Regions from separate parts of the Methylobacterium sp. A52T genome, predicted to be linked through region 1. Evidence: predicted binding sites of a transcription regulator. Region 1 holds the regulator's gene; each other region holds the start of a gene.
What was found. The regulator PhoB, encoded in region 1, activates phosphate uptake and scavenging genes when phosphate is short. The targets are predictions, from matches to a motif close to TGTCATNNANCTGTCAT.
Positions count from the first base shown of each region.

Region 2: a site for PhoB is predicted at 7,272-7,288, ahead of ACLBYE_RS18315 (YdcH family protein). Genes of this name have one in related genera too.
Region 3: a site for PhoB is predicted at 4,324-4,340, ahead of phnC (phosphonate ABC transporter ATP-binding protein). Genes of this name have one in related genera too.

Region 1 is NZ_JBKFBI010000025.1:17,189-26,911, reverse strand. It holds gene pstC (phosphate ABC transporter permease subunit PstC) at 1-369, shown strand, start outside; gene pstA (phosphate ABC transporter permease PstA) at 382-1,272, shown strand; gene pstB (phosphate ABC transporter ATP-binding protein PstB) at 1,295-2,110, shown strand; gene phoU (phosphate signaling complex protein PhoU) at 2,220-2,939, shown strand; gene phoB (phosphate regulon transcriptional regulator PhoB) at 3,062-3,757, shown strand; gene ACLBYE_RS08850 (protein-disulfide reductase DsbD family protein) at 3,850-6,003, opposite strand; gene ACLBYE_RS08845 (aminopeptidase P family protein) at 6,141-7,979, opposite strand; gene ACLBYE_RS08840 (hypothetical protein) at 8,055-8,372, shown strand; gene rmf (ribosome modulation factor) at 8,373-8,561, opposite strand; gene ACLBYE_RS08830 (50S ribosomal protein L11 methyltransferase) at 8,612-9,532, opposite strand.
Region 2 is NZ_JBKFBI010000076.1:14,763-24,485, forward strand. It holds gene ACLBYE_RS18275 (3-hydroxyacyl-CoA dehydrogenase NAD-binding domain-containing protein) at 1-1, shown strand, start outside; gene ACLBYE_RS18280 (acetyl-CoA C-acyltransferase) at 282-1,469, shown strand; gene ACLBYE_RS18285 (acyl-CoA dehydrogenase family protein) at 1,474-2,670, shown strand; gene ACLBYE_RS18290 (acyl-CoA dehydrogenase family protein) at 2,745-3,899, shown strand; gene ACLBYE_RS18295 (tetratricopeptide repeat protein) at 4,017-4,889, opposite strand; gene ACLBYE_RS18300 (5-(carboxyamino)imidazole ribonucleotide synthase) at 5,222-6,334, opposite strand; gene purE (5-(carboxyamino)imidazole ribonucleotide mutase) at 6,331-6,831, opposite strand; gene ACLBYE_RS18310 (YdcH family protein) at 6,910-7,170, opposite strand; gene ACLBYE_RS18315 (YdcH family protein) at 7,302-7,484, shown strand; gene ACLBYE_RS18320 (propionyl-CoA synthetase) at 7,709-9,637, shown strand; gene ACLBYE_RS18325 (hypothetical protein) at 9,696-9,723, opposite strand, start outside.
Region 3 is NZ_JBKFBI010000125.1:7,630-17,352, reverse strand. It holds gene ACLBYE_RS23760 (inorganic phosphate transporter) at 1-1,611, opposite strand, end outside; gene ACLBYE_RS23755 (ceramide glucosyltransferase) at 1,797-2,945, shown strand; gene ACLBYE_RS23750 (DUF1045 domain-containing protein) at 2,970-3,656, shown strand; gene ACLBYE_RS23745 (chloramphenicol acetyltransferase) at 3,649-4,269, shown strand; gene phnC (phosphonate ABC transporter ATP-binding protein) at 4,384-5,232, shown strand; gene phnD (phosphonate ABC transporter substrate-binding protein) at 5,377-6,306, shown strand; gene phnE (phosphonate ABC transporter, permease protein PhnE) at 6,323-7,204, shown strand; gene phnE (phosphonate ABC transporter, permease protein PhnE) at 7,201-8,067, shown strand; gene phnF (phosphonate metabolism transcriptional regulator PhnF) at 8,176-8,919, opposite strand; gene phnG (phosphonate C-P lyase system protein PhnG) at 8,999-9,481, shown strand; gene phnH (phosphonate C-P lyase system protein PhnH) at 9,484-9,723, shown strand, end outside.

The sequences.
Region 1 (9,723 bases):
ATGCTCGACCAGATCCCGACCGTGCTGCGCGAGAGCGCCTACGGGATCGGCTGCACCACCTGGGAGGTCGTGCGCCACGTGCTGGTGCCGCAGGCGGCGGTCTCGATCATCGGCGCGATCATGCTCGGCCTCGGCCGGGCGCTCGGCGAGACGATGGCGGTGACCTTCGTGGTCGGCAACGCCAACCGGCTCTCGGCCTCGATCTTCGACCCGAGCTCGACCATCGCGTCGCGCATCGCCAACGAGTTCAACGAGGCGGACGGCCTCCAGCTGAACGCCTTGATGGCGCTGGGCTGCATCCTGTTCGTGATCACCTTCGTGGTGCTCATCATCGCCCGGCTGCTGACGCGCCGCGTCCAGTCCGCCTGAGGAGCACGCGCGATGGTTTCCTCCAGCACGATCGCCCCGGCCGCCCAGCGCCGCCCCGGCCGCGTCCGCCAGGGACGCCGCGTCGCCGACCGGACCCTGCGCGTCGCCTGCACCGCCGCGACGGTGGTCGGCGCCCTGGTCCTCGGCTCGATCCTGGTGATGCTGATCGTCCAGGGCGTGCGCGGCTTCACGCCGACCCTGTTCACCAACCCGACCCCGGGCCCGGGCTCCGAGGGCGGCGGCATCGCCAACGCCATCCTGGGCAGCCTCGTGCTGACCGGGATCGGCATCCTGATTGCCACGCCGGTCGGCGTCATGGCCGGGACCTTCCTGGCCGAGTACGGGCGCGGCTCGAAGCTGGCCGCCCTGATCCGCTTCCTCAACGACGTCCTGCTCTCGGCGCCGTCGATCCTGATCGGCCTGTTCGTCTACACGCTGATGGTGCGGCCGATGGGCACCTACTCGGGCTGGGCCGGCGGCGTGGCGCTGGCGATCATCGCGGTGCCGGTGATCGTGCGCACCACCGAGGACATGCTGCGCCTCGTGCCCGGGACCCTGCGGGAGGCCGGCGCGGCGCTCGGCGCGCCGCCCTCGACGGTGATCATGAGCGTGACCTGGCGGGCGGCCTCGGCCGGCATCGTCACCGGCATCATCCTGGCGCTCGCCCGCATCGCCGGCGAGACCGCGCCGCTGCTGTTCACCGCGCTCAACAACAATTCCTGGTTCTCGGCCAACCTGATGGGCGGCGTCGCGAACCTGCCGGTGATGATCTACCAGTTCGCCCTCTCGCCCTACCCGAACTGGCAGGGACTCGCCTGGGCGGGCGCGCTCCTGATCACCACCACCATCCTGGCGCTGTCGATCATCGCGCGCCTCGTGATCAAGCCGCAGGCCTCGCGCTGAGCCCCCTTTCGAGGACACGACGATGAACGCCGCCTCCGCGATCCCCACGGTCGAGCTGAACCGCAACCGCGCCGAAGAGGGCGGCCCCGTGCGGATCGCCGTCAAGGACCTGAACTTCTACTACGGCAGCTTCCACGGGCTGAAGGACGTCAACCTCAACTTCCACGACCGGCAGGTGACGGCGCTGATCGGCCCCTCCGGCTGCGGCAAGTCCACCCTGCTGCGCTGCTTCAACCGGATCTACAGCCTCTACCCGGAGCAGCGGGCGGAGGGCGAGATCCTGCTCGACGGCGAGAACATCCTCAGCCCCTCCGTCGACCTGAACGAGCTGCGCTCGCGCATCGGCATGGTGTTCCAGAAGCCGACGCCGTTCCCGATGTCGATCTACGACAACGTGGCCTTCGGCCTGCGCCTCTACGAGAAGCTGCCGAAATCCGAGCTCGACGGCCGGATCGAGGAATCCCTGCGCAAGGCCGCCCTCTGGGACGAGGTGAAGGACAAGCTCCGGCAGCCCGGGACCGGCCTGTCGGGCGGCCAGCAGCAGCGCCTGTGCATCGCCCGGACGGTGGCGCAGAAGCCGGAGGTGATCCTGTTCGACGAGCCGACCTCGGCCCTCGACCCGATCTCGACCGGCCGCATCGAGGAGCTGATCGAGCAGCTGCGCGACGAGTTCACCATCGTGATCGTCACCCACAACATGCAGCAGGCGGCGCGCATCTCGCAGTTCACCGCCTTCATGTATCTGGGGCAGCTCGTCGAGTTCGGCCCGACCAACCGAATGTTCATGAACCCGACGGAACGCCGTACGCAGGACTACATCACCGGCCGCTTCGGCTAGTCTGCCGGGCCGCTCCGGTCCCGGGACCGCCGCGCGCGTCTCCGGCGCGCCGGCGGATCCCGCAAGCCTCCCGGAGGGCCGTCCCCGGGACCCCATCGAAGGATCCGCCATGCCCGGCCATATCGTCACCTCCTACGACACCGACCTGGAGAACCTGCGTCGCTCGATCTCGGAGATGGGCGGCGTCGCCGAGAAGATGACCGCGGAGGCGACCGACGCCCTCGTGCGCCGGGACGACACGCTCGCCCAGGCGGTGATCCTCGCCGACAAGCGCCTCGACGCGCTGCAGCGGGACATCGAGGAGCGCGCCGTGCTGCTGATCGCCCGGCGCCAGCCCCTGGCGATCGACCTGCGCGAGACCATCTCGGCGATCCGCGTCTCCGGCGATCTCGAGCGGATCGGCGACCTCGCCAAGAACGTCGCCAAGCGCGTGGTGGCGATCTCCGACCAGGCGCCGGCCCAGAAGATCGTGCTCGGCGTGCGCCACATGAGCGACCTCGCCGAGGCCCAGCTCAAGGACGTGCTCGACGCCTACGGGAGCCGCGACGTCCAGGCGGCCCACGACGTCTGGGAGCGCGACGGCGAGATCGACGCCCTGTACAATTCCCTGTTCCGCGAGCTCCTGACCTACATGATGGAGGATCCGCGCAACATCTCGTTCTGCACGCATCTCCTGTTCTGCGCGAAGAACGTCGAGCGCATCGGCGACCACACCACCAACATCGCCGAGACGATCCACTATCTCGCCACGGGCGAGACGCTGGCGGGTGACCGGCCGAAGAACGACGCGTCGAACTACGCGACGGTGGACGGCGTGCAGGCGCCGTGAGGCGCCGACCCCGGCGCCTTCCTGTGGGCGCGGCCGGGGTCACTCTCCGTGCAGGTTGAGGCGGGGCGGCGCCTCCTGCACCATCCGGGGACCGCCCGCAGAACGAGTCTTCGAACGTGAGCATGCAAGTCCTGATCGTCGAGGACGAGGAGGCCCTGAGCACGCTGCTGCGCTACAACCTGGAGGCCGAGGGCTTCCTGGTGGATTCGGCGGCGCGCGGCGACGACGCCGAGCTGCTCCTGGCGGAGCGGATCCCGGACCTCGTCCTGCTCGACTGGATGCTGCCCGGCCTCTCGGGGATCGAGCTGTGCCGCCGGATCCGGGCGCGCCGGGAGACCGAGCGCCTGCCGGTAATCATGCTCACCGCCCGGGGCGAGGAGGGCGACCGCGTCCGCGGGCTCGGCACGGGCGCCGACGACTACATCGTCAAGCCGTTCTCGGTCCCGGAGCTGCTCGCCCGGATCCGCGCGCTCCTGCGCCGGGCCAAGCCCGCCCACGTCTCGGACCGGCTGGCGGCCGGCGACCTGGAACTCGACCGCACCGGCCACCGCGTCCGCCGCGGCGGCGAGGAGCTGCATCTGGGCCCCACGGAGTTCCGGCTCCTAGAATTCCTGATGCTGGCGCCGGGCCGGGTCTTCTCCCGCGAGCAGCTCCTCGACGGGGTCTGGGGCCACGACGTCTACATCGACGAGCGCACCGTCGACGTCCATGTCGGGCGGCTGCGCAAGGCGCTGAACGGCCCGCGCCAGACCGACCCGATCCGCACGGTCCGCGGCTCCGGATACGCCTTCGACGAGACCTTCTCGCTCGAGGCCTGAGGCGGTTTCGCGGTCTGTCGGAGCGCCTCACCGCTCCGCTCGCGACGACTCTGTGACGGGCGCGCCGATATTCAGCGTCGCCTCTCAGGGACTCAGCGCGCCAGCGCCGCGCTCCGGCCCGAGGCGGCCGGCACCGCCTCCAGCGCCGCCAGGACCGTCCCCTCGGTCAGGATCTGCGGCAGCACCTGGGGCTCTCCCGTCCCAGTATAGAGCAGGTAGAGCGGGACGCCGCTGCGCCCGTGCTTCTCCAGGAGGCGGGTGATTTCGGGGTTCTGGTTGGTCCAGTCGCCCTTCATGTAGGTCACGCCGCGCTCGGCCATCGCGGCCCGCACGGCCTTGGTGTTGAGCGAGGTCGCCTCGTTGACCGCGCAGGTGATGCACCACGCGGCGGTCATGTCCACGAAGACGGGGCGGTGCGCGTCGACCAGGGCGTCGAGGCGCGCCTGCGTGAACGGCTCGATCCCGTCGGCGGCGGCCTGCGCGGCCGGCGCGGCGCGGTCCCGGGGCAGGGTGACGGCGAGGGCCCCGACGGCGATCAGCGCCAGCGCCGCGGCGGCCTGCGCGACCCGGCCGGACCGCGGCGGGGCGGCGCGGCCGTGCTCCCAGGCCCAGGCGGCGAAGCCGACGAGGACGAGGCCGATCAGCGCCGCCAGCAGCCCGCGCGGGTCGACCTGCTGCGCCAAGACCCAGATCAGCCACGCGACGGTGGCGTAGACCGGGAAGGCCAGCACCTGCTTGAGCGTCTCCATCCAGGCGCCCGGCCGCGGCAGCGCCCGCAGGGCCGGCGGCCAGAAAGTCAGGAGCAGGAAGGGCAGGGCGAGGCCGAGCCCGAGGCTCGCGAAGACGGCGAGCGCCACGCCGGCGCTCTGGGTCAGCGCGAAGCCCACCGCCGAGCCCATGAACGGCGCCGTGCAGGGCGTCGCCACCAGGGTCGCGAGCACGCCGGTGAAGAACGAGCCGCTCAGGCCGCCGCGCCGGGTGAGGCCGTCGCCGAGGCCGGCGAGCCGGCCGCCGACATGGACCGCGCCCGAGAGGCTCAGGCCCATCGCGAACAGCAGGTAGGCGAGCCCCGCCACGATGGCGGGCGACTGGAGCTGGAACCCCCAGCCGATCGCGGCCCCGCCGCTCTTCAGGCCGATCAGCGCGGCGGCGAGCGCCAGGAAGCTCGCCAGGACCCCGGCCGTGTAGGCGAGGCCGTGGAGCCGCAGCCGGGCCGGACCCTCGCCCGCGTGCCGCACGAGGCCGAGCACCTTGATCGACAGGACCGGGAAGACGCAGGGCATCAGGTTGAGGATCAGGCCGCCGAGGAAGGCGAAGACCGCGGCGGTCGCCAGCGTCAGCGCGTCGAAGTCGGCGGCGGCCGGCGCGGTCGCGGGCAGCGCGGTCGCGGCCGGCGCCGCGGCCGGGAGCACCGGCTCGTCGCCGTACGCGAAGGCGAGCCGGCGGGTCCCGGCGGCGTCGACCTCCTCGACCGTCAGGACGCCGGGCAGCGCGGCGGGCACCGGGTCGGTCGGGCTGCTCCGGGCGAGGGTCAGGTGCAGGCCGGTCCCGTCGACGCTCATCACCTGCGCGGCGGCGTTGTCGATCGCCGTCTCGGCGTAGGGAAAGTACGCGGCGTTCCGGACCGCCTCGGGCTTGAGGCCGGACGCGGCAAAATCGAGGCGGAGGGTGTCGCCCTGGCTCGACAGGCTCAGGGGCCAGAGCGCCGGGACGGGGAGCGCGGCGCGGGCGCGGGCGAACAGCGCGGCGTTGGCCGGGTCCGGCTCGGCCTTGCCGACCGGCAGGGTCAGGGCGAGATCGGCCGAGCCGGGCACGCACTCGGTCTCGCAGACGAGGTAGGTCAGCTTGGCCTGGATCCGCACCGGGTCGGCCGGGTCGAGGCTCGGCGGCGGCGTCACCGGGACGAGGAGCGTGACCTCGCCCTCGTAGCCGTAGTTCATGAGCGTCGCGATCGGGATGCGCTCCGGCGCCGGCCACCGGATCGCGCCGGCGTTGAAGCCGGCCGGCAGGGTCCAGGTCACCTCCGGGGGCAGGCCGGAATCGCCCGGGTTGCGCCAGTAGACGTGCCAGCCGGGCTTGACCTGCATCCGCACCGCCAGCGTGAAGGGCTCCGCGCCGGCGACCGCGGCGGGCTCGGCCACGAGGCTCGCGCGCACGAGGTCCGCGGGCGTGCGGAACCCCTGCGCCGCGGCGGCCGAGAGGCTCGCGGCGAGGGCCAGGATCAGGAGGGCGAGGCGGCGGATCATGCTGTCCCTTCGCGCGCGGGGCGGTCGCGGTTTCACGCGCGGCGTGTCGGGCTCGGCGCGGGCGTTTCCATGGCGTCCGGTCTTACCACGGCGTCGGGTCTTACCATGGACCGCGTCCGGAATCCCCTGCGGCCGGCTCACCCCTCGAGGGGCGCCGTCGCCCGCTCGAGCCAGTCGCGCGTCGCGGTGTCGAGCCCGGGCGCCAGGGTCTCGCGAACCCTCGCATGATAGGCGTCGATCCAGGCCCGCTCCCCGGGTTCGAGGAGGTCCGGCCGGATCAGCCGGCGGTCGTAGGGGGCGAGCGTCAGCGTCTCGAAGCCGAGCATCGGGCGCTCCCCGCCCGCGATCGCGCGGGACTCGACCAGGACGAGGTTCTCGATCCGGATGCCGTAGGCGCCGCGGGCGTAGTAGCCCGGCTCGTTCGACAGGATCATGCCGGGCTCGAGCGCCACCGTGCCGGTCTTGGCGATCCGCTGCGGCCCCTCGTGCACCGACAGGAAGGCACCGACGCCGTGACCGGTGCCGTGGTCGAAGTCGAGGCCCGCCTGCCAGAGCGGTGCCCGCGCGAAGGCGTCGATCTGGGCGCCGGTCGTGCCGACCGGGAACACCGCCCGGGCGATGGCGACGTGCCCCTTCAGCACCCGCGTGAACCGGTCGCGCATCTCCGGGCTCGGCGCGCCGACCGCGACCGTCCGGGTGATGTCGGTGGTGCCGTCCGGGTACTGCGCTCCCGAATCGATCAGGAACAGCTCGCCCGACTGGACCGTCCGGTCCGTGGCGCGACTCACCCGGTAGTGGACGATCGCGCCGTTCGGTCCGGAACCCGAGATCGTGGGGAACGACACCTCGCGCAGGTCGCCGCCGGCGGCCCGGAAATCCTCCAGGGCCTCGACGGCGGCGATCTCGGTGAGGCCGCCGGCCGAGGCCGCACCGTCGAGCCAGGCGAGGAAGCGCGCGACGCTCGCCCCGTCCCGGACATGGGCCGCGCGGGCACCCGCGATCTCGGCGGCGTTCTTGACCGCCTTCATGCCGGTGATCGGGTCCTTGCCGACATCGGCCGTGCCGCCGGCGGCCTCGATCTTCTCCTTCACGGCAACGGCGCCGGTCGCCGCGTCGAGGCGGACGCGCGCGCCCGCCAGGGAGGCCAGCCCGTCGTCCAGGTCCGCCCGCGGCAGGATCTCGGCGATCGGCGCGAGTTCCGCCCGCAGGGCCGGATCGACGTTCGGAGAGACGAGGTACAGCCGGGCCCGTCCCTCGCGCGGCAGGATGGCGTAACCCAGCGCCAGGGGCGTATGGGCGACGTCGGACCCGCGCAGGTTGAAGGCCCAGGCCAGGTTGTGCGGGTCGGAGATCACCAGGGCATCGCAGCCGCCCTCGGCGAGCGCCGCCCGGATCCGGGCGAGCTTGTCGGCGGCCCCCTCGCCGCACAGCGCGTCCGGATGGACCACCACCGGACCGGCCGGCGGCCGCGGCCGACCGGCCCAGACCGCGTCGACGAGGTTCGGCACCGCCCGCACGGTCCCGCCGGCGCGGGTCACGGCCCGCTCCAGGCGCGCCAGACCGTCCGGGGTGTGCAGCCAGGGATCGTAGCCGAGCACCTGATCCCGCCGCAGGTTGGCCCCGACCCAGGCCTCCGGCGTCGATTCGGCGAGCGGCACCACCGTGACGAGGCCGGTATCGACCTGCTCGGGCGCCTGCAGGGTGTAGCGCCCGTCGACGACCAGCGCCGCGGACTCCATCAGGATCACGGCCGTGCCGGCCGAGCCGGTGAAGCCGGTGAGCCAGGCCAGCCGCTCGGCATCGGCGGGGACGTATTCCGACTGGTGCTCGTCGGCCCGCGGCACGACGAAGCCGTCGAGCCCGGTCTCGCGCAGGGCCGCCCGCAGGGCCTCGATCCGCTCGGCGCCCTTCCGGTGGCTCGGGTCGTCGAAGCTCTGGAAGCGCTGGCGCTGTCGGGACGGACGGGTCTCGGTCATGCGGCGAGCCTAGCGCCCGCCGCTCCCGCGTCGCAACACCCTGTTGTCGTGAGAAAGAGGTTGGTCGGAGGTCGGTTGCGGTGCTTAAAGATCGTTAGCAATCTTATCACGCCACCGTTTTTCGCTTATTACTCAGACATGCCACGCCGCGTTTACTACCGGATCAGCGACAGACCGGACGGCCGCTTCGACGCCGTCGTGACGATCGAGCCAGACACGGTCGTCCGCCGCGACGGCTTCGATTCGCTCGCCGAACTCGAAGAGTGGATCGACGGCCTGCGCGCGCTGATGGCGGCGCTCGGCGCGCCGGTGTCGCAGGCGGACGCGCCTGAATCGCCGGCCGAGACCGCGGGCGCGCCTGACCGGCCGGGCCGGCTGCGCACCGCGCGCTGATCAGCCGTCCGTGATCGGCAGGTCGGGCGCCCGGTCCGCCGGCGCCCCGTCGTAGCCCTCGAGCCAGGCCCGGCGCGCGGGCGAGTCGGCCGGATAGGGGCAGGCATCCTTGGGCCGCCCCTGCGCCCGGGCGCGGGCGCCCTCGGCGATGGGGTCCGCGGGCGGATCGTGGAGCGACGTCTGGCTCATGGCCGGACAACACGCCGGCGCGCGGGGAGTTCGGGGCGATCCCGCGCGGGTCAGCGCCGCGGACGCTGCGCCGCACCGCCGCGCATCAGGACCAGGGCGACCCACCCCTCGATCACGCCGCGGCGCACGAGGGAGAAGCCCTGGAGGCGGTAGGCGGAGAGCACGCCCGGCACGTCGCGCTCGATCAGGCCGGACAGAACCAGCACGCCCCCGGTTGAGACGACCCGCGCCAGGGTCGGCGCCAGGAGCCTGAGCGGCCGGGCCAGGATGTTGGCGAAGACGAGATCGAAATGGCGCGGCCGGTCGGCGAGGCGGTGGCGGACCCCGGGTCCCTCGTAGAGCTTGAGATAGGGGCCGAGCCCGTTGGCGCGGGCGTTCTCGCGGGCCGTGCGCACGGCCTCCGCGTCGAGGTCGCCGGCCACCACCGGCTGCCGCAGCGCCTTGGCGGCCGCGAAGGCGAGGATCCCGGTTCCCGTGCCGACATCGAGGACGTGGACCGGGCGCCGGCGCTTGAGTTCCGAGACCAGGGCGCGGAGGCAGCCCAGCGTCGTTCCGTGATGCCCGGTCCCGAAGGCGAGGGCGGCCTCGATCTCGATGGCCAGATCGTTGCCGCGGACCGAGTCGCGGTCGTGCGAGCCGTGGACGAGGAACCGGCCGGCCCGGACCGGCTTCAATCCCTCCAGCGACGCGCGCACCCAGTCCTGCTGGGCGATCGTGCGGAACTCCGCCGCGTCGGCCGCGTCGCCGATGACCGGGCGGATCAGTTCGCGGACGTAGTCCTCGTCGGGCGCGTCCGCGAAGTAGGCCTCCAGCCGCCACGTGCGCCCGTCCTCGTCCTCGAAGGCCGCCACCGCGGTCTCCGTGGGATCGAACATCTCGCCGAGGAGGTCGGTCATCGCGCGGGCCGAGCGTTCGTCGGTCAGCAGACGCAGGACGTGGGACGGGCGATGGGGCGGCAGGCCTTCGAGCATGGTGCCCGGCTGTAACGCCGGGGCGCGCCGCAGCCCAGGGGCTGGCGCGAAAAAATCCGGGCCCGGCGAGGGAGGGGCCGCGGGGCAGGGCGGCGGAGCGGACCGGCGGCCGCGCCCGTTGTTGCCGGACGGTCACAAGCGCCAATACTTATCTTCTGCGCGACTCAAATCAGTGTCCACAGCCATCGCGT
Region 2 (9,723 bases), on a different contig from region 1:
ATGCCGCGCCGACTCAAGCGGGTGGCGGTGCAGATTGATGTGCACGCCGGCCCTTTCCCGGGCGCATGCAGCGTCAGCGGAATGCGACCCGGGATCCAGCACAAGACGTCGCGAAGCGTCCGTAAGACGCAAACGGTGCCGCTGCGCGGCGCTTCTCGTGCTGGGTCCCGGATCACCTTCCACTGCGTTCCAAGTGTCCGGGAAAGGGCTGCGGGGCGCCCGCGCAACCCCTTCGAATGGATCGGGCACACCGCCCTGCAGAAATTCCAGAGGATCCCGGCATGACCGACGCGGTGATCGTCTCGACCGCCCGCACGCCCATCGGCAAGGCGCATCGCGGCGCGCTGAACCTCACCCGCGGCGCCGACCTCGCGGCCCACGCGATCCGCGGCGCCCTGGACCGCGCGCGGCTGGAGCCGGAGGCCGTCGAGGAGGTGGTGCTCGGCTGCGGCTATCCGGAGAACGCCACGGGGGGCAACGTCGCCCGCCACGCGGCGCTGGTGGCGGGGATCCCGGTCGACTCGGCCGGCGTCACCGTCTCGCGCTTCTGCGCCTCGGGCCTCGAGGCGATCGCCAGCGCGGCGCGGCGGATCGTGCTCGACGGCGTGCCGGTGGCGGTGGCGGGCGGCGTCGAGTCGATCAGCCTCGTCCAGCCGAAGGTCCAGCGGGAGCTGACCCGCAACGCGTGGCTGGAGGCGCACCTGCCGGCCATCTACATGCCGATGATCGAGACCGCCGACATCGTGGCGGAGCGCTATCGGATCTCCCGGGAGGCGCAGGACCACTTCGCCCTGGAGAGTCAGCGCCGCACGGCCGATGCCCAGGCGCGCGGGCTGTTCGACGACGAGATCGTCCCGATGTCCGCCGTCATGGCGGTGACCGACAAGGCCACCAGCGAGACCCGGGAGGTCGAGACCCGGCTCGCTAAGGACGAGGGCAACCGGCCGGACACGACCCTGGAGGGTCTCGCCAAGCTCAAGCCCGTGCGCGGGGAGGGGGCCTTCATCACGGCGGGCAATGCCAGCCAGCTCTCGGACGGGGCCTCGGCCAGCGTGCTGATGTCGGCCGACGAGGCGGCGCGGCGCGGTCTCGAACCGCTCGGCACCTTCCGGGGCTTCGCCTCGGCGGGCTGCGGGCCGGACGAGATGGGCATCGGCCCGGTCTTCGCGGTGCCGCGGCTCCTGGAGCGGCAGGGCCTGCGCGTCTCCGACATCGACCTGTGGGAGCTGAACGAGGCCTTCGCGTCCCAGTCGGTCTACTGCCGGGACACGCTCGGGATCGACCCCGAGAAGGTCAACGTCAACGGCGGCGCCATCGCGGTCGGCCACCCCTTCGGCATGTCGGGGGCGCGGCTCGTGGGCCACGCCCTGCTGGAGGGCCGCCGCCGCGGCGCGCGCTACGCCGTCGTGACCATGTGCGTCGCCGGCGGCCAGGGCTGCGCCGGCCTGTTCGAGATCGCCCGGAGCTGAGCCGATGGACCTGCGCTTCACCGACGAGGAAATCGCGTTCCGCGACGAGGTCCGGACCTTCTGCAGGACGGAGATCCCGGCGGAGATCCGGAAGAAGGTCTCGGAGGGGCGCAGTCTCTCGAAGGAGGACTACGTCACGAGCCAGCGGATCCTCAACGCCAAGGGCTGGGCGGTGCCGCACTGGCCTCAGGAATGGGGCGGCCGGGACTGGACCCCGATCCAGCGCTACATCTACACCGAGGAGCTGTTCCAGGCGGCGGTGCCGCTGCCGCAGCAGTTCAACTGCTACATGTTCGGCCCGGTCCTGGCGACTTTCGGGCGGCAGGACCAGAAGGCGCGCTTCCTGCCGCGCGCCGCCAACCTCGACGACTGGTGGTGCCAGGGCTTCTCCGAGCCCGGCGCCGGCTCCGACCTCGCCTCGCTCAAGACCAAGGCGGTGCGCGACGGCGACCACTACGTCGTGGACGGCCAGAAGACCTGGACCACGCTCGGCCAGCACGCCGACTGGATCTTCTGCCTGGTCCGCACCGATTTCGAGGCCAAGAAGCAGCGCGGCATCTCCTTCCTGCTCATCGACATGAAGAGTCCGGGGATCACCGTGCGGCCGATCCTGACGCTGGAGGGCCGGCACGAGGTCAACGAGGTCTTCTTCGATTCCGTGCGCGTGCCCGTGGAGAACCTCGTCGGCGAGGAGAACCGGGGCTGGGACTACGCGAAATTCCTGCTCGCCAACGAGCGCACCGGCATCGCCCGGATCGGCCTCACCAAGGAGCGGATCGCTCGGATCAAGCGGCTGGCCCGCGAGATGCCGGCCGGGCCCGGCACGATGTGGGACGATCCCGCCTTCCGCGCCCGCGTCGCGGAGGTCGAGGTCGAGCTGAAGGCCCTGGAGATCACCCAGATGCGGGTGGCGGCCAAGCAGGGAAGGGCGGATTCGGTGGAGCCGGACCCGGCTTCCTCGCTCCTCAAGATCCGCGGCTCGCAGCTCCAGCAGGCGGCGACCGAATTGCTGGTGGAACTCGCCGGGCCCTTCGCCCTGGCGGCGCCCGCGCGGGGGGCCGGGGCCAACAACCTGCCCGGCGGCTTCGACTGGGTCGACGCGGCGGCGCCGAGCTACTTCAACAACCGCAAGGTCTCGATCTACGGCGGCTCGAACGAGATCCAGCACAACGTCATCGCCAAGGGCATCCTGGGGTTGTGAGCGGCCGCCTCGCCCCGTCCTCCCCCTCATCCTGAGGTGGCGGGCGCCTCCGACGACATCCGCGAGGGAACACCATGGATTTCGACCTGAACGAGGACCAGTCGCTCCTGCGCGACAGCGTCGAGCGGCTGGCCGCCGACCTCTACCCGTCGCTGGAGAGCCGGCAAACACGGCTCGAGGCGCCCCTCGGCTTCCCCGAGGACGGCTGGGCGGCCTTCGCGGAACTCGGCGTCGCAGGCCTGCCTTTCTCCGAGGATGAGGGCGGCCTCGGCGGCGGGCCGGTCGAGACCATGCTGGTCATGGAGGCGGTGGGCCGCAACCTCGTGGTCGAGCCCCTGCTCGCGAGCCTCGTGCTGGGCTCGACGGCCCTGCGGCTCGGCGGCAGCGCCGCGCAGCGGGAGCGCCTCGTCCCGGGACTCGTCGCCGGCGACCTGCGCCTGACCCTCGCCCACACCGAGCGCCAGTCCCGCTACGACCTCGCCGACGTGGCGACGACCGCCCGTCGCAGCGGCGACGGCTACGTGCTGAGCGGGGCGAAGAGCGTCGTGCCCAACGCCGACGCGGCCGGCCTGATGGTGGTCTCGGCCCGCGTCTCCGGAGAGCGGCGCGACCCGGGCGGGATCGGCCTGTTCCTCGTCCCGACCGACGCCCCCGGCGTCGCCATCGAGGCCTACCCGACCCAGGACGGCGGCCGGGCCGCCGAGGTGTCCTTCTCCGACGTGACGCTCCCGGCCGACGCGGCGCTCGGCGACCCGGAGGGCGGCCTGCCGCTCCTGGAGCGGGTGGTGGAGCACGGGATCGCGGCGCTCGCCGCCGAGGCGGTCGGCTCCATGGACGCGCTCCACAAGCTCACGGTGGAGTACCTCAAGACCCGCAAGCAGTTCGGCGTCAGCGTCGGCTCGTTCCAGGCGCTGCAGCACCGGGCCGTCGACATGCTGATCCAGCTGGAGCAGGCCCGCTCCATGGCGCTCTACGCCGCCATGATGGTGGACACACCCGAGCCGCGCGCGCGGGCCGCGGCCCTGTCGGCCGTGAAGGTGCAGATCAACAAGGCCTGCCGCTACGTCGGCCAGGAGGCGGTGCAGCTCCACGGCGGCATCGGCATGACGCTCGAGTATATCGGCGCCCACCACTTCAAGCGGCTCGCCATGATCGAGTACCAGCTCGGCGACACCGCCCACCACCTGCGCCGGATCACGCAGGACGAGAACGGGCTGCTGGCGGCGTAGGCCGGTTCGGGCGCCGTCACCGTCGTTGCGGGCGGAGCGCGGCGATCCAGAGGGCGCCACGCTCGAGAACGTTGCGCCACCCTGGGCCGCCTCGCTCCGCGCGCGATGACGGAGCGGTCAGTTGAACAGCGTGCCGACCCCGCCCTGGACGCGGCCGAGGCCGGCCCGCGCGACGGTGTTGTTGGGGTCGATCGTCGAGGCGCGCTGGTAGTTCTCCATCGCCTCCTTGCGCTGGCCCTGCTTCTCGTAGGCGAGGCCCCGATAGGCCCAGGACGTGGCGTCCTTGGCGTTCACGTTGAGCGCGGCGTTGTAGTCCTCGATCGCCTTCGCGTACTGGTTGGTCGCGATCAGGCTCTGGCCGCGGGCCGCGTAGGGCGCGGCCACGAACGGGTCGCGGTCGATGGCGGCGTCGAAATCGGCGATCGCCTGGGTGTCCTGGCCCTGCTTCTGCTTCACGAGGCCGCGGGCATGGTACGCCTGCGCGGATTCGGGGCTCAGGCGGATCGCGACGTTGAGGTCGTTCAGCGCCTGGTCGAGGTTGCCCTGCGCGCGCTCGACATTGGCCCGGCCGATATAGGCCGGCCCGTAATTCGGATCGATCCCGATCGCCTTGGAGAAGTCCTGCAGCGCCGGGCCGTCGCGGCCGATCTGGCGGTTCGCCAGGGCGCGGTTGTTGTAGGCGGAGGCGGAGTTCGGATCGAGCTGGATCGCCTTGGTGAAGTCGCCGATGGCGTCGTTGAACTGCCCGGCGCGGGCGTAGGCGGCGCCGCGGGTGTTGTAGGCCGCCGCGTCGTTCGGGTTGCGCTGCACGACCTCGGTCAGGGAGGCGATGTTGACGTTCGTGGCGCCGGTCGTGTCCTTCTCCAGGACCGCGTATTGCCGCGGACCGGCCGCGCTGCCGACGGTCTCGCAGCCCGCGAGGCCGGCAGCCGAGACCAAGGCCGCGCCGATCAGTGCCGTCTTCCGTCCCAGCCGGTTGCGTACGTTCATTGCCCCACTCTCCCCGAGGCGTCGCCCGCTCCGCGCGCGCCCGCCCCGCCCCTCACAGTCCAAGAGCCCGCGCCGAGCGCCGGGCACGCCCGAGTTCGGGGCACCGTCGCGCATCACGGTGAAGGCCGGCTTAAGAAGCGCCGCGTCGTGATCCGGCCCCCGCCGGTCCCGGCGGGACCGAGCGGTGCGGGCGGGTTCGAGCGACAGCATACGGAACCGACCACAGTGTCGTGGAAGCGGCGGGATGTGGCGAAGGTATGGCTCGACCGTTCCGCGGGGCCGCGGACGGCCCTCCGGCGATCACGCGGCGACGCGGGTGTGCCCTCGAAGCCTCAGGATCCGGTCGGACCCGGCCCGAGGCGCGTGACGTGGCCCATCTTGCGGCCGGGGCGCGCCTCGCCCTTGCCGTACAGGTGCAGGTGGGCGCCGGGCTCGGCCAGCAGGGCGTGCCAGTCGTCCGCCTGGGCGCCGATCAGGTTGCGCATCTCGACGGGCAGACCGCCGACCCGGCCCGCATCGCCCAGCGGCCAGCCGCAGACGGCGCGGACGTGCTGGGCGAACTGCGAGGTCAGCGCGCCCTCGCTGGTCCAGTGGCCGGAATTGTGCACCCGGGGCGCGATCTCGTTGACCACGAGCCGCTCCGCCCCGTCCTCGCGGACGAGGAACATCTCGACGGCGAGCACGCCGACATAGTCGAGGGCGTCGGCGATGCGCCGGGCGATCTCGACGGCGGCGCGACCCGTCTCGGCGGACACGCCGGGCGCCGGCACCCGGGTCAGCGCGAGGATGTGGTCGCGGTGCTCGTTCTCGCAGAGGTCGTAGGCCGCGAAGCTGCCGTCGCGCCCGCGCGCGCCCACCACCGAGACCTCGCGCTCGAACGGCACGAAGCCCTCCAGGATCAGCGGCGCGCCGCCGAACTCGGCGAACAGGGCGTTGCGGTCGCCCTCGGCCCGCTCGCGGAGCATGCGCTGCCCCTTGCCGTCGTAGCCGAAGCGGCGGGTCTTGAGCACGGCCGGCAGGCCGATCACCTCGATCGCCCGGTCGAGGTCGTCGGGCGCGTCCACCGCCCGGAACGGCGCCGTCGGGATGCCCAGGCCGTTGATGAACTCCTTCTCGGAGAGCCGATCCTGCGTGGTCGAGAGCGCGCGCGCGTTCGGGTGCAGGGCGGCGTGCCGGGCGAGGACGTCGGCGGTGGCGTGCGGGATGTTCTCGAACTCGTAGGTCACGACGTCGACGCCGCGGGCGAAATCCGCCAGCGCCGCGGCGTCGTCGTAGGCCGCGCAGGTGGTCCGGGCGGCCACGTCGAAGGCGGGGCTGTCCGCGTCGGGCGCGTAGACATGCGCCTTGAGGCCGTAATCGGCCGCCGCGAGCGCGATCATGCGCCCGAGCTGGCCCCCACCGACGATGCCGAGGATCGAGCCGGGGCCGAGGATCTTGTCCGTCACGCGTTCTCTTCCGTCACCGGCCGTTCGGCCACCGAGGCGCTCTGGGCCGCGCGCCACGCCTCCAGGCGCTCCGCCAGGTCCGGATCGGTCAGCGCCAGGACGGCGGCGGCGAGCAGGGCCGCGTTCACCGCCCCGGCCCGGCCGATCGCCAGGGTCCCCACCGGGATGCCGGCCGGCATCTGGACGATGGAGAGCAGGCTGTCCTGGCCGGAGAGGGCCTTCGACTCCACCGGCACGCCGAAGACCGGCAGGCGGGTCATCGCGGCCGCCATGCCGGGCAGGTGCGCGGCTCCGCCCGCACCGGCGATCACCACCTTGAGGCCGGCCGCGACCGCGCCCTTGGCGAAGGCGACGAGCCGGTCCGGCGTGCGGTGTGCCGACACGATGCGCGCGTCGTACGGTAAGCCGAGCGCGTCGAGCGTCTCGGCGGCATGACGCATGGTCGCCCAGTCGGACTGGCTGCCCATGATGATCGCGACCGGAGGAGGCGACGCCATCGTTGATCCCGGCAAAAGAGGGCGCTTACAGGCGGCGCGGGCCTGCGGCAAGGCGGGGCCGGAGGGCGTCCACCGGCATCAGGCGATGATGTCCGGCGTGAGCGCGTCCTCGATGTGATAGATGCGGTCGCGCAGCGTGAGCTTGCGCTTCTTCAGGCGCTGGATCTGGAGCTGGTCCCCGGCAACGCTGCGCTCCAGCGCCTCGATGGCGCTGTCGAGATCCCGGTGCTCCTCGCGCAGCCGCGCCAGTTCGCCCAGGAGGTCCGACTGCGCACCCTCACCCGCCTCGTCCGCCATCGTCACCTGAGAACCCGAAGACCGTTCGTCGCCTGAGAGCATGCGTCACGCTCCGGCGCCGGACAAGGCGGCGCGGTAAGCAATCATCAGACTTAGCAGCAGAAAACGCTTCGACAGGTCCGGCATCCTGTGCCAATCTCGTTGTGTCGAAACGATGACAGGAGATTCGACTCATGTCGCTGCAGACGCATCTGAACCAACTCGCCCGGAAGCACGAAGCCCTCGAGCGCGAGATTCAGGAAGCGATCCACAGACCTTCGGCGAACGACCTCCACATCGCCGAGCTGAAGCGACGGAAACTCCTCCTCAAGGACGAGATCAACAAGCTTCAGGCGGGCAACGACACGTTGCACTGACGCCTGAGACGTCCAATCTGATAGCGAATGCACGCTGACGACCGCCGCATCGGGAGCCCCGGTGCGGCGGTTTTCTTTTGGGGGCACCGAGCCGCGGCCGCCGGGCCCCGGGCGCGGCCGTCACGCCCGTGGCCAGCCCCTCGCCTGGCCACTCCCGCGCGCGCGAGAATGGGCTACTCTGCGACCCGCCGCCGGAGAGCGGTCCGCGAGGAAACGCCCAACCGATGACGAGAGCCAGCCTGCCGGGCCGCTACCCGGAGATCTACGAATCGGCCTGCCGCGACCCCGAGGCGTTCTGGCTCGGTGCGGCGCGGGCCCTCGACTGGGCGCGGGCGCCGGAGCGGGCCTTCGCGCCGGATTCCGGCCCCTACGGACGCTGGTTCCCGGACGGCACCCTGAACGCCTGCCACAACGCGGTGGACCGCCACGCGGACGGGGCCCGGGCGGATCAGGTGGCGATCCGCTACGACTCGCCCGTGACCGGGACCAAGCGCAGCATCACCTACCGGGCGCTGCGCGACGAGGTGGCGGTGCTGGCCGCCGTGCTGGCCGACCTCGGCGTCGGCAAGGGCGACCGGGTGATCCTGTACATGCCGATGGTGCCCGAGGCGCTGTTCGGCATGCTGGCCTGCGCCCGGCTCGGCGCGGTTCACTCGGTGGTGTTCGGCGGCTTCGCGGCCAACGAGCTGGCGGTGCGGATCGAGGACGCGGCGCCGAAGGTGGTGCTCGCCGCCTCCTGCGGGATCGAGCCGAACCGCGTGGTCGCCTACAAGCCGCTCCTCGACGCGGCGATCGCGGCCTCGCGGCACAAGCCGGAGGCCTGCCTGATCCTCCAGCGCCCGCAAGGGCCTGCGACCCTCGTCGCGGACCGGGATCGCGACTGGGGTGAGATTGTCGCGGCCGCCCGGGCGGCGGGGCGGAGCGCGGCGTGCATGCCGGTCGCCGCCACCGACCCGCTCTACGTCCTCTACACCTCCGGCACGACCGGGAAGCCGAAGGGCGTGGTCCGCGATACCGGCGGCTACCTCGTCGCCCTGGCCTGGTCGATGCCGAACCTCTACGGCGTCCAGCCCGGCGAGACCTACTTCTGCGCCTCCGACATCGGCTGGGTCGTCGGCCACTCCTACATCGTCTACGCGCCGCTCCTGCACGGCTGCACCACGGTCCTCTACGAGGGGAAACCCGTCGGGACGCCCGATGCCGGCGCCTTCTGGCGGGTGGTCGCCGAGTACGGGGTGGCCTGCCTGTTCACCGCGCCGACGGCCCTGCGGGCGATCAAGAAGGAGGATTCGCAGGGCGCCCGGATCGCCGATCACGACCTCTCGGCCTTCCGCAGCCTGTTCCTGGCGGGCGAGCGCGCCGATCCCGACTCGGTCGCCTGGGCCGAGCGCGTACTGGGCCGACCGGTCGTCGACCACTGGTGGCAGACCGAGACCGGCTGGCCGATCGCCGGCAACCCGATGGGCCTCGGCCTCCTGCCGGTTAAGCACGGCAGCACCTGCGTGCCGATGCCGGGTTACCGGGTCGAAGTCCTGGACGAGGGCGGGAAGCCGGTTCCGGCGGGGACCATGGGCACCATCGCGATCCGCCTGCCCCTGCCGCCCGGCTGCCTGCCGACCCTCTGGGGCTCGGACGACCGGATGCGGTCGAGCTACCTCGCCACCTTCCCGGGCTACTACGACACGTCGGATGCCGGGGTGATCGACGGCGACGGCTACATCACGGTCCTGGGACGGACCGACGACATCATCAACGTCGCGGGCCACCGTCTGTCCACCGGCGGCATGGAGGCGGTGCTGGCGAGCCACCCGGACGTGGCGGAATGCGCGGTCATCGGCATCCGCGACGCGCTGAAGGGGGAGGTGCCCTGCGGGTTCGTGGTGCTGAAGGCCGGCGTCGCCCGGCCGACCGAGACGATCGAGCGGGAACTCGTCGCCAAGGTGCGGGACGAGATCGGCCCGGTGGCCGCCTTCAAGCTGGCGCTGACCGTGCCGCGGCTGCCCAAGACCCGGTCGGGCAAGATCCTGCGGGCCACGATGAAGCGGATCGCCGATCACGAGCCGTGGACGATGCCGGCGACGATCGACGACGCGGCGGCCCTCGACGAGATCGGCGACAGCCTGAAGGATCGGGGGATCGGCGCGGCCCGGTAGGGTGCCGGACCGCGCCGGCGGCGCGTCGACGGGCGGTCGCGGCCCGCCTCAATCCGCCTCAATCCGCGTCGGCGCCGTCGTCGTCG
Region 3 (9,723 bases), on a different contig from region 1:
GAGGTAGAACAAGGCGGCCGCGAGGGTGATCGCCGCCGGCAGGGTCAGGATCCAGGCGAGCGCCATGTTGCGCACCGTGGACATCTGGAGCCCCGAGCCGTTGGCCGCCATCGTGCCGGCGACGCCCGACGACAGGATGTGGGTGGTCGAGACCGGCAGGCCGTAGAGCTCGGCCAGCCCGATCGTGCCGGCGGCGACGATCTCGGCCGAGGCGCCCTGCGCGTAGGTCAGGTGGGTCTTGCCGATCTTCTCGCCCACCGTGACGACGATGCGCTTCCATCCGACCATGGTGCCGAGACCCAGCGCCAGGGCGACGCAGACCTTGACCCAGCCCGGGATGTAGCGCGTGCCGTCGTTGAGCAGGCCCGCGTAGCGCTTCAGGTCGGCCTTGTCGGCCTCCGAGAAGTCGGCCCCGGCGCCCGGCAGCACGCGCACCGCGTCGGCGGCGAGGTACATGTCGCTGCGCAGGTTCTGGGTCTGGGCGGCCGGCACCGTGCGGATCGCGCCGTAATTCTTCACGCTGGCGGCGATGTCGTCCGAGAGCGCCGCCAATGCCGCGTAGACGGGCGGCGTGTTCAGCGCCTTGGTCTTGAGCGCCTCCGTCACGGTCCGGCGTGCGGCCGCAGCGTCCGGGACCGCCGCGCCGGGGGCGCGGGCGGCGAACACCGCGCTCGCCGCCGTCGAGGCCTGCACGAAGGCGGGCGTCGTGTCGTCCGCCATGGTGCGGTTGAGCGCGTAGGCGGTGGGGGCCGCGCCGATCAGGATCAGCATGATCAGGCCCATGCCCTTCTGCCCGTCATTGCCGCCGTGGAAGAACGAGACCAGCGTGCAGGTGAGGATCAGCAGGCCGCGGATCCACGGGGGCGGCGGCGCCTCGCCTGCGGGCGCCTCGTAGAGGTCCCTGCGGCGGACCGTGACCTTCAGGGCGAGCAGCAGCAGCGCCGCGAGCACGAAACCGCAGACCGGCGAGAACAGCAGCGCCTTGAAGACGTTGAGCGCCTGGGTCCAGTCGACGCCCGCGGTGCCGTCGCCGCCGTTCATCAGCTGGTTGGCGAGGCCGACGCCGAGCACCGAGCCGATCAGCGCGTGGGACGACGAGTTCGGCAGCCCGAACGCCCAGGTCCCGAGGTTCCAGATGATGGCCGCCAGCAGCAGCGCGAAGATCATCGCGTAGCCCGCGTGCGAGCCGACGTTGAGGATCAGCTCGACCGGCAGGAGCGTGACGATCGCGTAGGCCACGGCGCCCGAGGACAGCATCACGCCGAGGAAGTTGAACACGCCCGACCAGATCACCGCGACGAGCGGCGGCATCGAGTGCGTGTAGATCACCGTGGCGACCGCGTTGGCCGTGTCGTGGAAGCCGTTCACGAACTCGAAGGCGAGGGCGATCAGCAGGGCGAGGCCGAGCAGCGCGAAGGCGCCGTAGGCCAGGGGCGCCTCCCCGACCGCGTTCATGTCCGCGATGAGGCTCACCACCGCGTAGCCCAGGCCCGCCACGAGGACGAGCAGGAACGCGACCACCCCGCCGAGATGCATCCCGTGGTTGAGTCGCGGGCCGCCCGCCTTCCGGCCTCCCACCGCCCCCGGCGGCATCACGGCGGAATCGGACATGAACCCTCGCGCGGAATCTTTCGTGGTGAACGGGGATTAAAACTGCGCGGTGACGGTTGGGTGACGGCCCGCGACGCCCCGCGTCGGCGCGCGTGTCCGCGCGCGTCGGGCGGCGCTGTCACACGCCTGACGCGGTCCGGCCGCTAGCGGACCGGACCGCTCGCCCGATCGCACGAGGGATCCGCATGATTGACGCCACGGTGCCGGCCCTGTCCCTCGGCGCGCTCCTGGCCGTCGTCCAGATCGGCAGCATCGCCGTCGCGGCCCGGCGCCTCGGCCGGACTCACGGCCCGTCGCAATTCCCCGACGGCGCGCCCGTCTCCCTGGTCCGCCCCCTGCGCGGGGTCGAGGCCTACAGCGAGGAGATGCTCCTCCGCAGCTTCCGTCTCGACTACCCGTCCTACGAGCTGATCTTCTGCGTGGCCGATCCGGCGGACCCGATCGTCCCGATGGTGGAGCGCCTGATCGAGGCCCACCCGCGCGTGCCCGCCCGCCTGATCCTCGGCGACGAGCGCGTCAGCGCGAACCCGAAGCTCAACAACTGCCTGCGCGGCTGGCGCGCCGCCGCCCACGACTGGGTGGTGCTCGCCGATTCCAACGTCGCCATGCCGCCGGACTACCTCCAGCGGCTGCAGGCGGCGTGGCGCGCCGATACCGGCCTCGTCTGCTCCACCCCGGCCGGCGCCCGCCCGGGCAGCTTCATGGCGGAGGTGGAGTGCGCCTTCCTGAACACCCTGCAGGCGCGCTGGCAATACGCCGCCGAGGCCTTCGGGCTGGGCTTCGCGCAGGGCAAGAGCATGCTCTGGCACAAGCCCTTCCTGGAGGCGCAGGGCGGCCTCCAGGCGCTGGCGGCCGAGATCGCCGAGGACGCGGCCGCCACCAAGCTCGTGCGCGCCGCCGGCAAGCGGGTCCACCTCGTGGCGAGCCCGTTCGAGCAGCCGCTCGGCCCGCGCGGCTTCCGGGAGGTCTGGTCGCGGCAGCTGCGCTGGGCGCGCCTGCGCCGCGTGACCTTCCCGCTGTTCTTCGCCCCCGAGATCGGCAGCGGCGTCCTGCTGCCGGCGCTCCTCGTCGCCCTCTGGGCCGGCAGCCTCGCGGGCCTCGCGGGCGCTGCCGGCCTCGCCGGCCTGTGCTATGTCGCCGAGTACCGGCTCGCGGTCCGCGCGGGCTGGCACCGCTCGCCCCGCACGCTGGCCGCCTTCCTGGCGCGCGACGCCCTGATCCCGGCGATCTGGGTCGGCGCCTGGATGCGGAGCGCCATCGTGTGGCGGGGCAACGCCATGGACGTGCGCCCCCGGCGGGCCGCCGACGCGCGCACCTACGCGCCGACGGCCTGACCGCCCGGCGATCGGAGACCCTACGTGTCGCGCCGCTACGCCCTCTACTGGCTGCCCGCCCCGGATTCGCGCCTCGAAGCCTTCGGCCGGGCGATCCTCGGCACCGACAACGTCACCGGGCTGCCGGTCCCGCACCCGGAAGGTCTCGGCGATCTCGCGCCCGTCACGGCGGGCGCGCGGGTCTACGGGTTCCACGCCACCCTCAAGGCGCCGCTGCGCCTCGCCCCCGGCACCGGGGAGGCCGACCTCGTGGCCGCCGCCCGCGCCCTCGCGGCCGCGCACCCGCCGGTGGCGGTGGGCCCGCTCCGGGTCGCCGCCCTCGGGCCGTTCCTCGCCCTGGTGCCGGAGGCCCCGCCGCCGGAACTCAGGCTCCTCGCCGCCGAGTGCGTCGCCGCCCTCGACCCGTTCCGGGCGCCGCTCACCGAGGCCGAGCGCGCCAAGCGCCGGCCGGAGCGCCTCGACCCGCGCGGCCGCGCGCTGCTCGACCGCTGGGGCTACCCATACGTGTTCGAGGCCTTCCGCTTCCACATGACCCTGACCGACGCCCTGCCGGAGGTGGAGCGCGACCTCTGGCACCGGCGCCTGTCCGCGGCCTACGCCGCCGCGGGTCCGGAGCCCCTGCGGATCGACGCCGTCAGCCTCCTGACCCAGGACGGGTCGGGGCCGTTCCGGCTCCTGGCGCGCCTGCCCTTCGGAGAGGCCCGTGGTTGACCGCCCCCTCGGCCTCGAACCCGCGCTCGATCCGAGCGCCCGGGTCGTCGCGTGCCGCCTCGGCCGCTACACCGAGGTCGGCGCCCGCACCCGGCTCACCGAGACCGTGCTCGACGACTATTCCTACATCGGTGAGGACGGCGAGGTGATCTACACCGCGATCGGCAAGTTCTGCTCGATCGCCGCCAGCGTGCGGATCAATCCCGGCAACCACCCGATGGAGCGGGCGTCGCAGGCGCACTTCACCTACCGGGCGCGCGCCTACTGGCCGGAGGAACCGGACGAGCCCGCCTTCTTCGACCGGCGCCGGGCGAGCCCGGTGGCGATCGGCCACGATGTCTGGATCGGTCACGGCGCGGTCGTCCTGCCCGGGCGCAGGATCGGCACCGGCGCGGTGGTGGGGGCGGGCGCCATCGTCACCCGCGACGTCGAGCCCTACACGATCGTCGTCGGCAATCCCGCGAGGCCGGTCCGGCGCCGCTTCCCCGAGGCGGTCGCGGACCGTCTGACCCGCTTGGCGTGGTGGGACTGGGACCACGAGCGCCTGCGCCGGGCGCTGCCGGATTTCCGCGGGCTGCCCATCGAAGCATTCCTGGAACGCCACGGAGATTAAGTCGGCTATCGAAAAGCCGAGATGCTGCGCCGGCAAATATAATCGTCCCGAATACGTCATCCAATCGTCGTCAAACCGGCGTCTACGTGCGGCCGTTCCCCGGCGGATGGTGGCATGCTGGTTATCGAGGATCTCACGCGCCAGTACGGCGACCGGCGCGCCGTCGACGGCGTGTCGCTCCGGATCGAGCCCGGCAGCTTCGTCGGGGTGATCGGCCGGTCGGGCGCCGGCAAGTCCACGCTGCTGCGCCTCATCAACCGGCTGGCGGATCCGAGCTCGGGGCGCATCCTCCACGATGGCCGCGAGGTCACGACCCTGCGCGGCCGCCCGCTGCGCGAGTGGCGCACCCGCTGCGCCATGATCTTCCAGCAGTTCAACCTCGTCGGCCGGCTCGACGTCATGACCAACGTGCTGATGGGGCGCCTCAGCCACGTGCCGACCCACCGCGCCCTGCTCCGGCACTGGTCCGCCGAGGACCGCGCCATGGCCCTCGCCGCCCTGGAGAGCTTCGACATGGGCGAGTTCGCCGGCCAGCGGGCCGACGGCCTGTCGGGCGGCCAGCAGCAGCGCGTCGCCATCGCCCGCGCCCTCGTGCAGGAACCCGAGATCCTGCTCGCCGACGAGCCGGTCGCCTCGCTCGACCCGCGCAACACGCGGCTCGTGATGGACGCGCTCGCCGACGTGAACCGGCGCTACGGCATCACGGTGCTGTGCAACCTGCACTCCCTCGACCTCGCCCGCGCCTACTGCGACCGCCTCGTCGGCCTCGCGGCCGGGCGGGTCGTGTTCGAGGGCGGAGCCTTCGACCTCACCGAGGACGTGGCGCGCCGGCTCTACGGCCTGGAGGCCGGCGAGGTGCTGGACGATTCCGCGCAGCGCGAGGCGGAGCAGCGGGCCGCGATGCCGGGCCGGCCCGGTCTCGTACCGGTCCGCCCGGTCCGCGAGGCTGCCCTCGGCGCCTGATCCGGGCCCCGGGCCCCAACGAACACCGCCAAAGCGCACCGCCAAAGCGCACCGCCAGAGCGCACCGCCAAAGTGCACCGTCTTGGAAACGCCCGACCGGCCTCCGGCCGGCCGAACCTCGCCGACGCCACGAAGGACGACCCGATGATCACCCGACGCACCCTCGCCGCCGCCGCCGCGGCCCTCGCCCTCCTCGGCCTGCCGGCCGCCGCCCAGGACTGGAAGGCCCAGTATCCGGAACTGACGCTGGGCGTGATCCCGGCCGAGAACGCCTCGGGCACCGCCGACCGCTGGGCGCCGCTCACCGCCTACCTGACCAAGACGCTCGGCGTGCCGGTCAAGCTGCGGGTGGCGAGCGACTACGCCGCCGTGATCGAGGGCCAGCGCGCCGGCAACATCCAGATCGCGTGGTACGGGCCGGCCTCGTTCGCGCGGGCCGTGATGACCGGCGTCAAGATCGAGCCGATCGTCAACCAGAAGCACGAGACCGGCGCCTCGGGCTACTATTCGGTGGTCTACGTGCTGGCCTCCAGCCCCTACAAGACCGTCGAGGATCTCAAGGGCAAGAACCTCGCGCTGGTCGATCCGAACTCCACCTCCGGCAACCAGGCGCCGCGCTTCTTCCTGAAACGGGCCGGCTACGACGTCGAGAAGTTCTTCGGCAAGACCTTCTACGCGGGCAGCCACGAGAACGCCGTCCTGGCGCTCACCCAGGGCACGGCCGACGCCGCCGCCAACCTGTGGAACTCCGAGACCGACACGATGGTCACCCGCATGGCCGCCAAGGGCATGCTCAAGAAGCCCGACGGCACGCCGATGCAGCAGTCGGACTTCCGGGTCGTGTTCAAGTCCGACTTCCTGCCGGAGGGGCCCTTCGCCGTGCTGGCGAGCCTGCCGGACGACCTGAAGGCCAAGATCCGCGACGCCTTCGTGGCCCTGCCGAAGGCCGACAAGGCCGCGTTCGACCGGCTCTCCGACGGCAAGGACCAGGATCTCACGCCGGTGACCCTCAAGGATTACCAGCCGATCATCGACATGCTGCGGTTCAACGACGAGCAGCGTCGGAAGTCCTGATCCGGAGCCGCCCGCCTTGCGCGGTCTGACACCCCTGTCGCCGGAGCGGGCAGCCGCCCTCTCCGGCCTCTACGCGGCGGCGACCGGCGAGGCCCGCCGCCGCACGCTGGCGGGCTTCGCCCTGGTGGCGGCGCTCGCCGTGGTCGCGGGCCTGATCGCCGAGGTGCGGCCGCTGGTCTTCGCCGAGAACATCGGCAAGTTCACCGCCTACATCCAGCAGATCCTGCCGCCGATCAGCCTCGAGCACCCGCTGGAGGACGTCCGCGCCTGGTACTGGGGCCTGCCCAAATGGCTGGGCCTGCTGGGCGAGACCCTGCTCATGGCCTATCTCGGGACGCTGCTCGGGGGGCTGGCGGGCTTCGCCCTCAGCTTCGTGGCCGCCGCCAACCTCGTGCGGTCGCGCGTGCTGCGCGTCGGCGCCAAGCGCCTCCTGGAACTGTGCCGCACCGTCCCCGAGGTCGTGTTCGCGCTGATCTTCGTCATCGCCTTCGGCCTCGGCCCGATGGTGGGCGTGCTCGCCATCGCGATCCACACCACGGGCGCGCTGGGCAAGCTGTTCTCCGAGGTGGTCGAGAACATCGACATGCGGCCCGTCGAGGGCCTGTCGGCCTCGGGCGCGACCTGGGTCCAGACGGTGCGCTTCGCGGTCTTGCCGCAGGTGCTGTCGAACTTCGCCTCCTACGCGCTGCTGCGCTTCGAGATCAACGTGCGCGGCGCCGGGGTGATGGGCTTCGTCGGCGCAGGCGGCATCGGCCAGGAATTCCTCGTGGCGATCCGCAATTTCTACTACGCGGACGTGAGCGCGATCCTCGTGCTGATCATCCTGACCGTCTTCTGCATCGACCTCGTCACCGAGCGGGTCCGCCACCGCCTGATCGGCGCGGAGCACGCCCGATGAGCGCGCGTCCCGAGACCCTGCGGGCGGCGGCCCGAGCCGACCTCGGCCGCCTGCGCGCGCGCTACCCCGCGCAGTTCCGCGCCGACTGGCCGGGGCGGGCGCGGCTCGCCGCCCTGCTCGTCGTCCTGGTGGGGCTCGCGGCGCTCGGCTACTGGCGCCTCGACTTCTCGGTGGCGCGGATCCTCCACGGGCTCGGGCGGCTCGGCACCTTCGCGGTGCTGATGCTGCCGCCGTCGCCGGAGGGCCAGTTCTGGACCTTCCTGCACGCGCTGGGCGAGACCCTCGGTATCGCCTTCCTGGGCACGCTGACGGCGGCGATCCTCGCCTTCCCGGTGGCGTTCCTGGCGGCGCGGAACGTCGTGCCCAACCCGTTCGCGCGGTTCGCAGTCCGCCGCGGCCTCGACGTGATGCGCTCCGTCGACGTGCTGATCTGGGCGCTGATCTGGATCAACGTCGTCGGCCTGGGCCCGTTCGCCGGGGCGCTCGCGATCGCGTGCTCGGATTTCGGGGCGCTCGGCAAGCTGTTCTCCGAGGCGATCGAGACCTGCGACAAGCGGGCCGGCGAGGGCGTCGTCGCTTCGGGCGGCTCGGCGCTCCACCGCATCCGCTTCGGGCTGATCCCCGGGGTGCTGCCGGTGCTGGCGAGCCAGGTCCTGTACTTCTTCGAGTCGAACACCCGCTCGGCGACGATCATCGGCATCGTCGGCGCGGGCGGCATCGGCCAGTACCTCACCGAGCTGATCCGCGTGCTGGAGCTGCAGCAGGTCGCCTTCCTGGTGCTGATGATCCTCGTGACCGTGGCGGCGATCGACTGGGTCTCGACCCGCCTGCGCCGGGCGATCATCGGGCCGGCCGCGCGCTGACGGGGGCCTCGGCTCTCCGGCATCACGAGCGGAGCGCAGTGACCCGGGGTCGCGCTGCCCTGGGTCACTCCGCGCCGCTCGCGAGGACGGTGTGCCGCGGACATCGCGTCACTCGCCGATCACCAGCTCCACGCGGTCGGCGGCGAACAGGGTGCGGTTCGCCTGGATCGGCACGCCGGCGGGATCGATGTTGACGCTCGACACCACCAGCACGACCCGCCCCGGCGCGATGTCGAGGCGCTGCGCCTCCGCGGGATCCGCGGGGCGGGCTCGGATCCGCGTCGAGAGCCGGGTGTAGTCGTGGACGCCGCAGGTCGCGAAGGCCCGGGTGATCGAGCCGCGCGCCGCGTAGGCCTCGGCGAAGCCCGCGAAGCGCGGCAGCGGCAGCCAGGTCAGCGCCGTCGAGAGCGGGGCGCCGTCCGCCCGGTGGACCGTCAGCAGCTCCAGGATCGGCGCGCCGGGGGCGAGGGCCAGGGACGCCGCCTGCTCGGTCCCGGCCGGGACCGTGGTCGCGGCGACGAGGTCGCCCCAGGCCTCGCGCCCGGCCCCGGCGACGATCTCGGAGAAGCGCGTGCGCGGCCCGATCGGGTAGGCGAGCGGTGCCTCCTCCACGAAGGTGCCCCGGCCCTGGCTGGCGCGCACGAGCCCGCCCTCGGCCAGCGCCGCGAGGGCGCGCCGCACCGTGTGCCGGTTCACCGCGAACCGCGCCGCCAGGGCGGCCTCGGCGGGGAGCTGCTGTCCCGCCGCGTAGCGTCCCGCCGCGATCTCGGCCGTCAGCGCGTCGGCGATCTGCCGCCACGCCGTCAGCCCCTCGCCCCGGACGAGGCCGGCCGCCTGCTCCTGCGCATCCATCCTGTCATCCAAACTTCATTTGTACGGCGCACGCCAGTTGTCTATACACCTAGACAACCGAGCGACGAAGGGATTCGCGATGACGACGACCCCGAGACATCCGGGATCCGAGGGCGAGACCGCGGCGCGCCAGGCGGTCATGGCCCTCTGTGCCGAGGCGAGCCGCGCGGATCTGGAGGCGGCCCTCGAGGCGGCCGTGTCGGGCCTCGAAGCGCCCGCGGCCGCGGACCTGCGGCCGCCCGAGACCGGCCTCGTGATGGCGTCGGGCCGGATCGGCGGCGACGGTCGCCCGTTCAATCTCGGCGAGGTCAGCGTGACCCGGGCCGCCATCCGCCTCGCGGACGGTCCGGCGGGCTTCGCCTACCATCTCGGCCGCGACCGCGCGAAGGCGCGGCTCGCCGCGATCCTCGACGCCCTCTGGCAGGATCCGGTCCGGCGCGCCCGGGTCGAGGCCGCCCTGGAGCCCGCCGCCCGGCGGCTCGCGGCCTCCCGGGATCGGGCCGCCCGGCGCACGGCCGCCACCCGCGTCGATTTCCTGACCCTCGCCCGCGGAGAGGATTGAGCATGCTCGCCCCCGGCTTCGCCGACCCGGTCCACGACGCGCAGGACACGTTCCGCGCCGTGATGGACGCCCTCGCCCGCCCCGGCCGCGTCCGGCCCCTCGCGCCGGGCCTCGCGCCGCCCGCGCCCCTGACGCCGGAACTGGCCGCCGTCGCGCTGACGCTCACCGACGCCGACACGCCGGTCTGGATCGATCCGGCCCTCGCCGCGGCGCCGGAGGTCGCGGAATACCTGCGCTTCCAC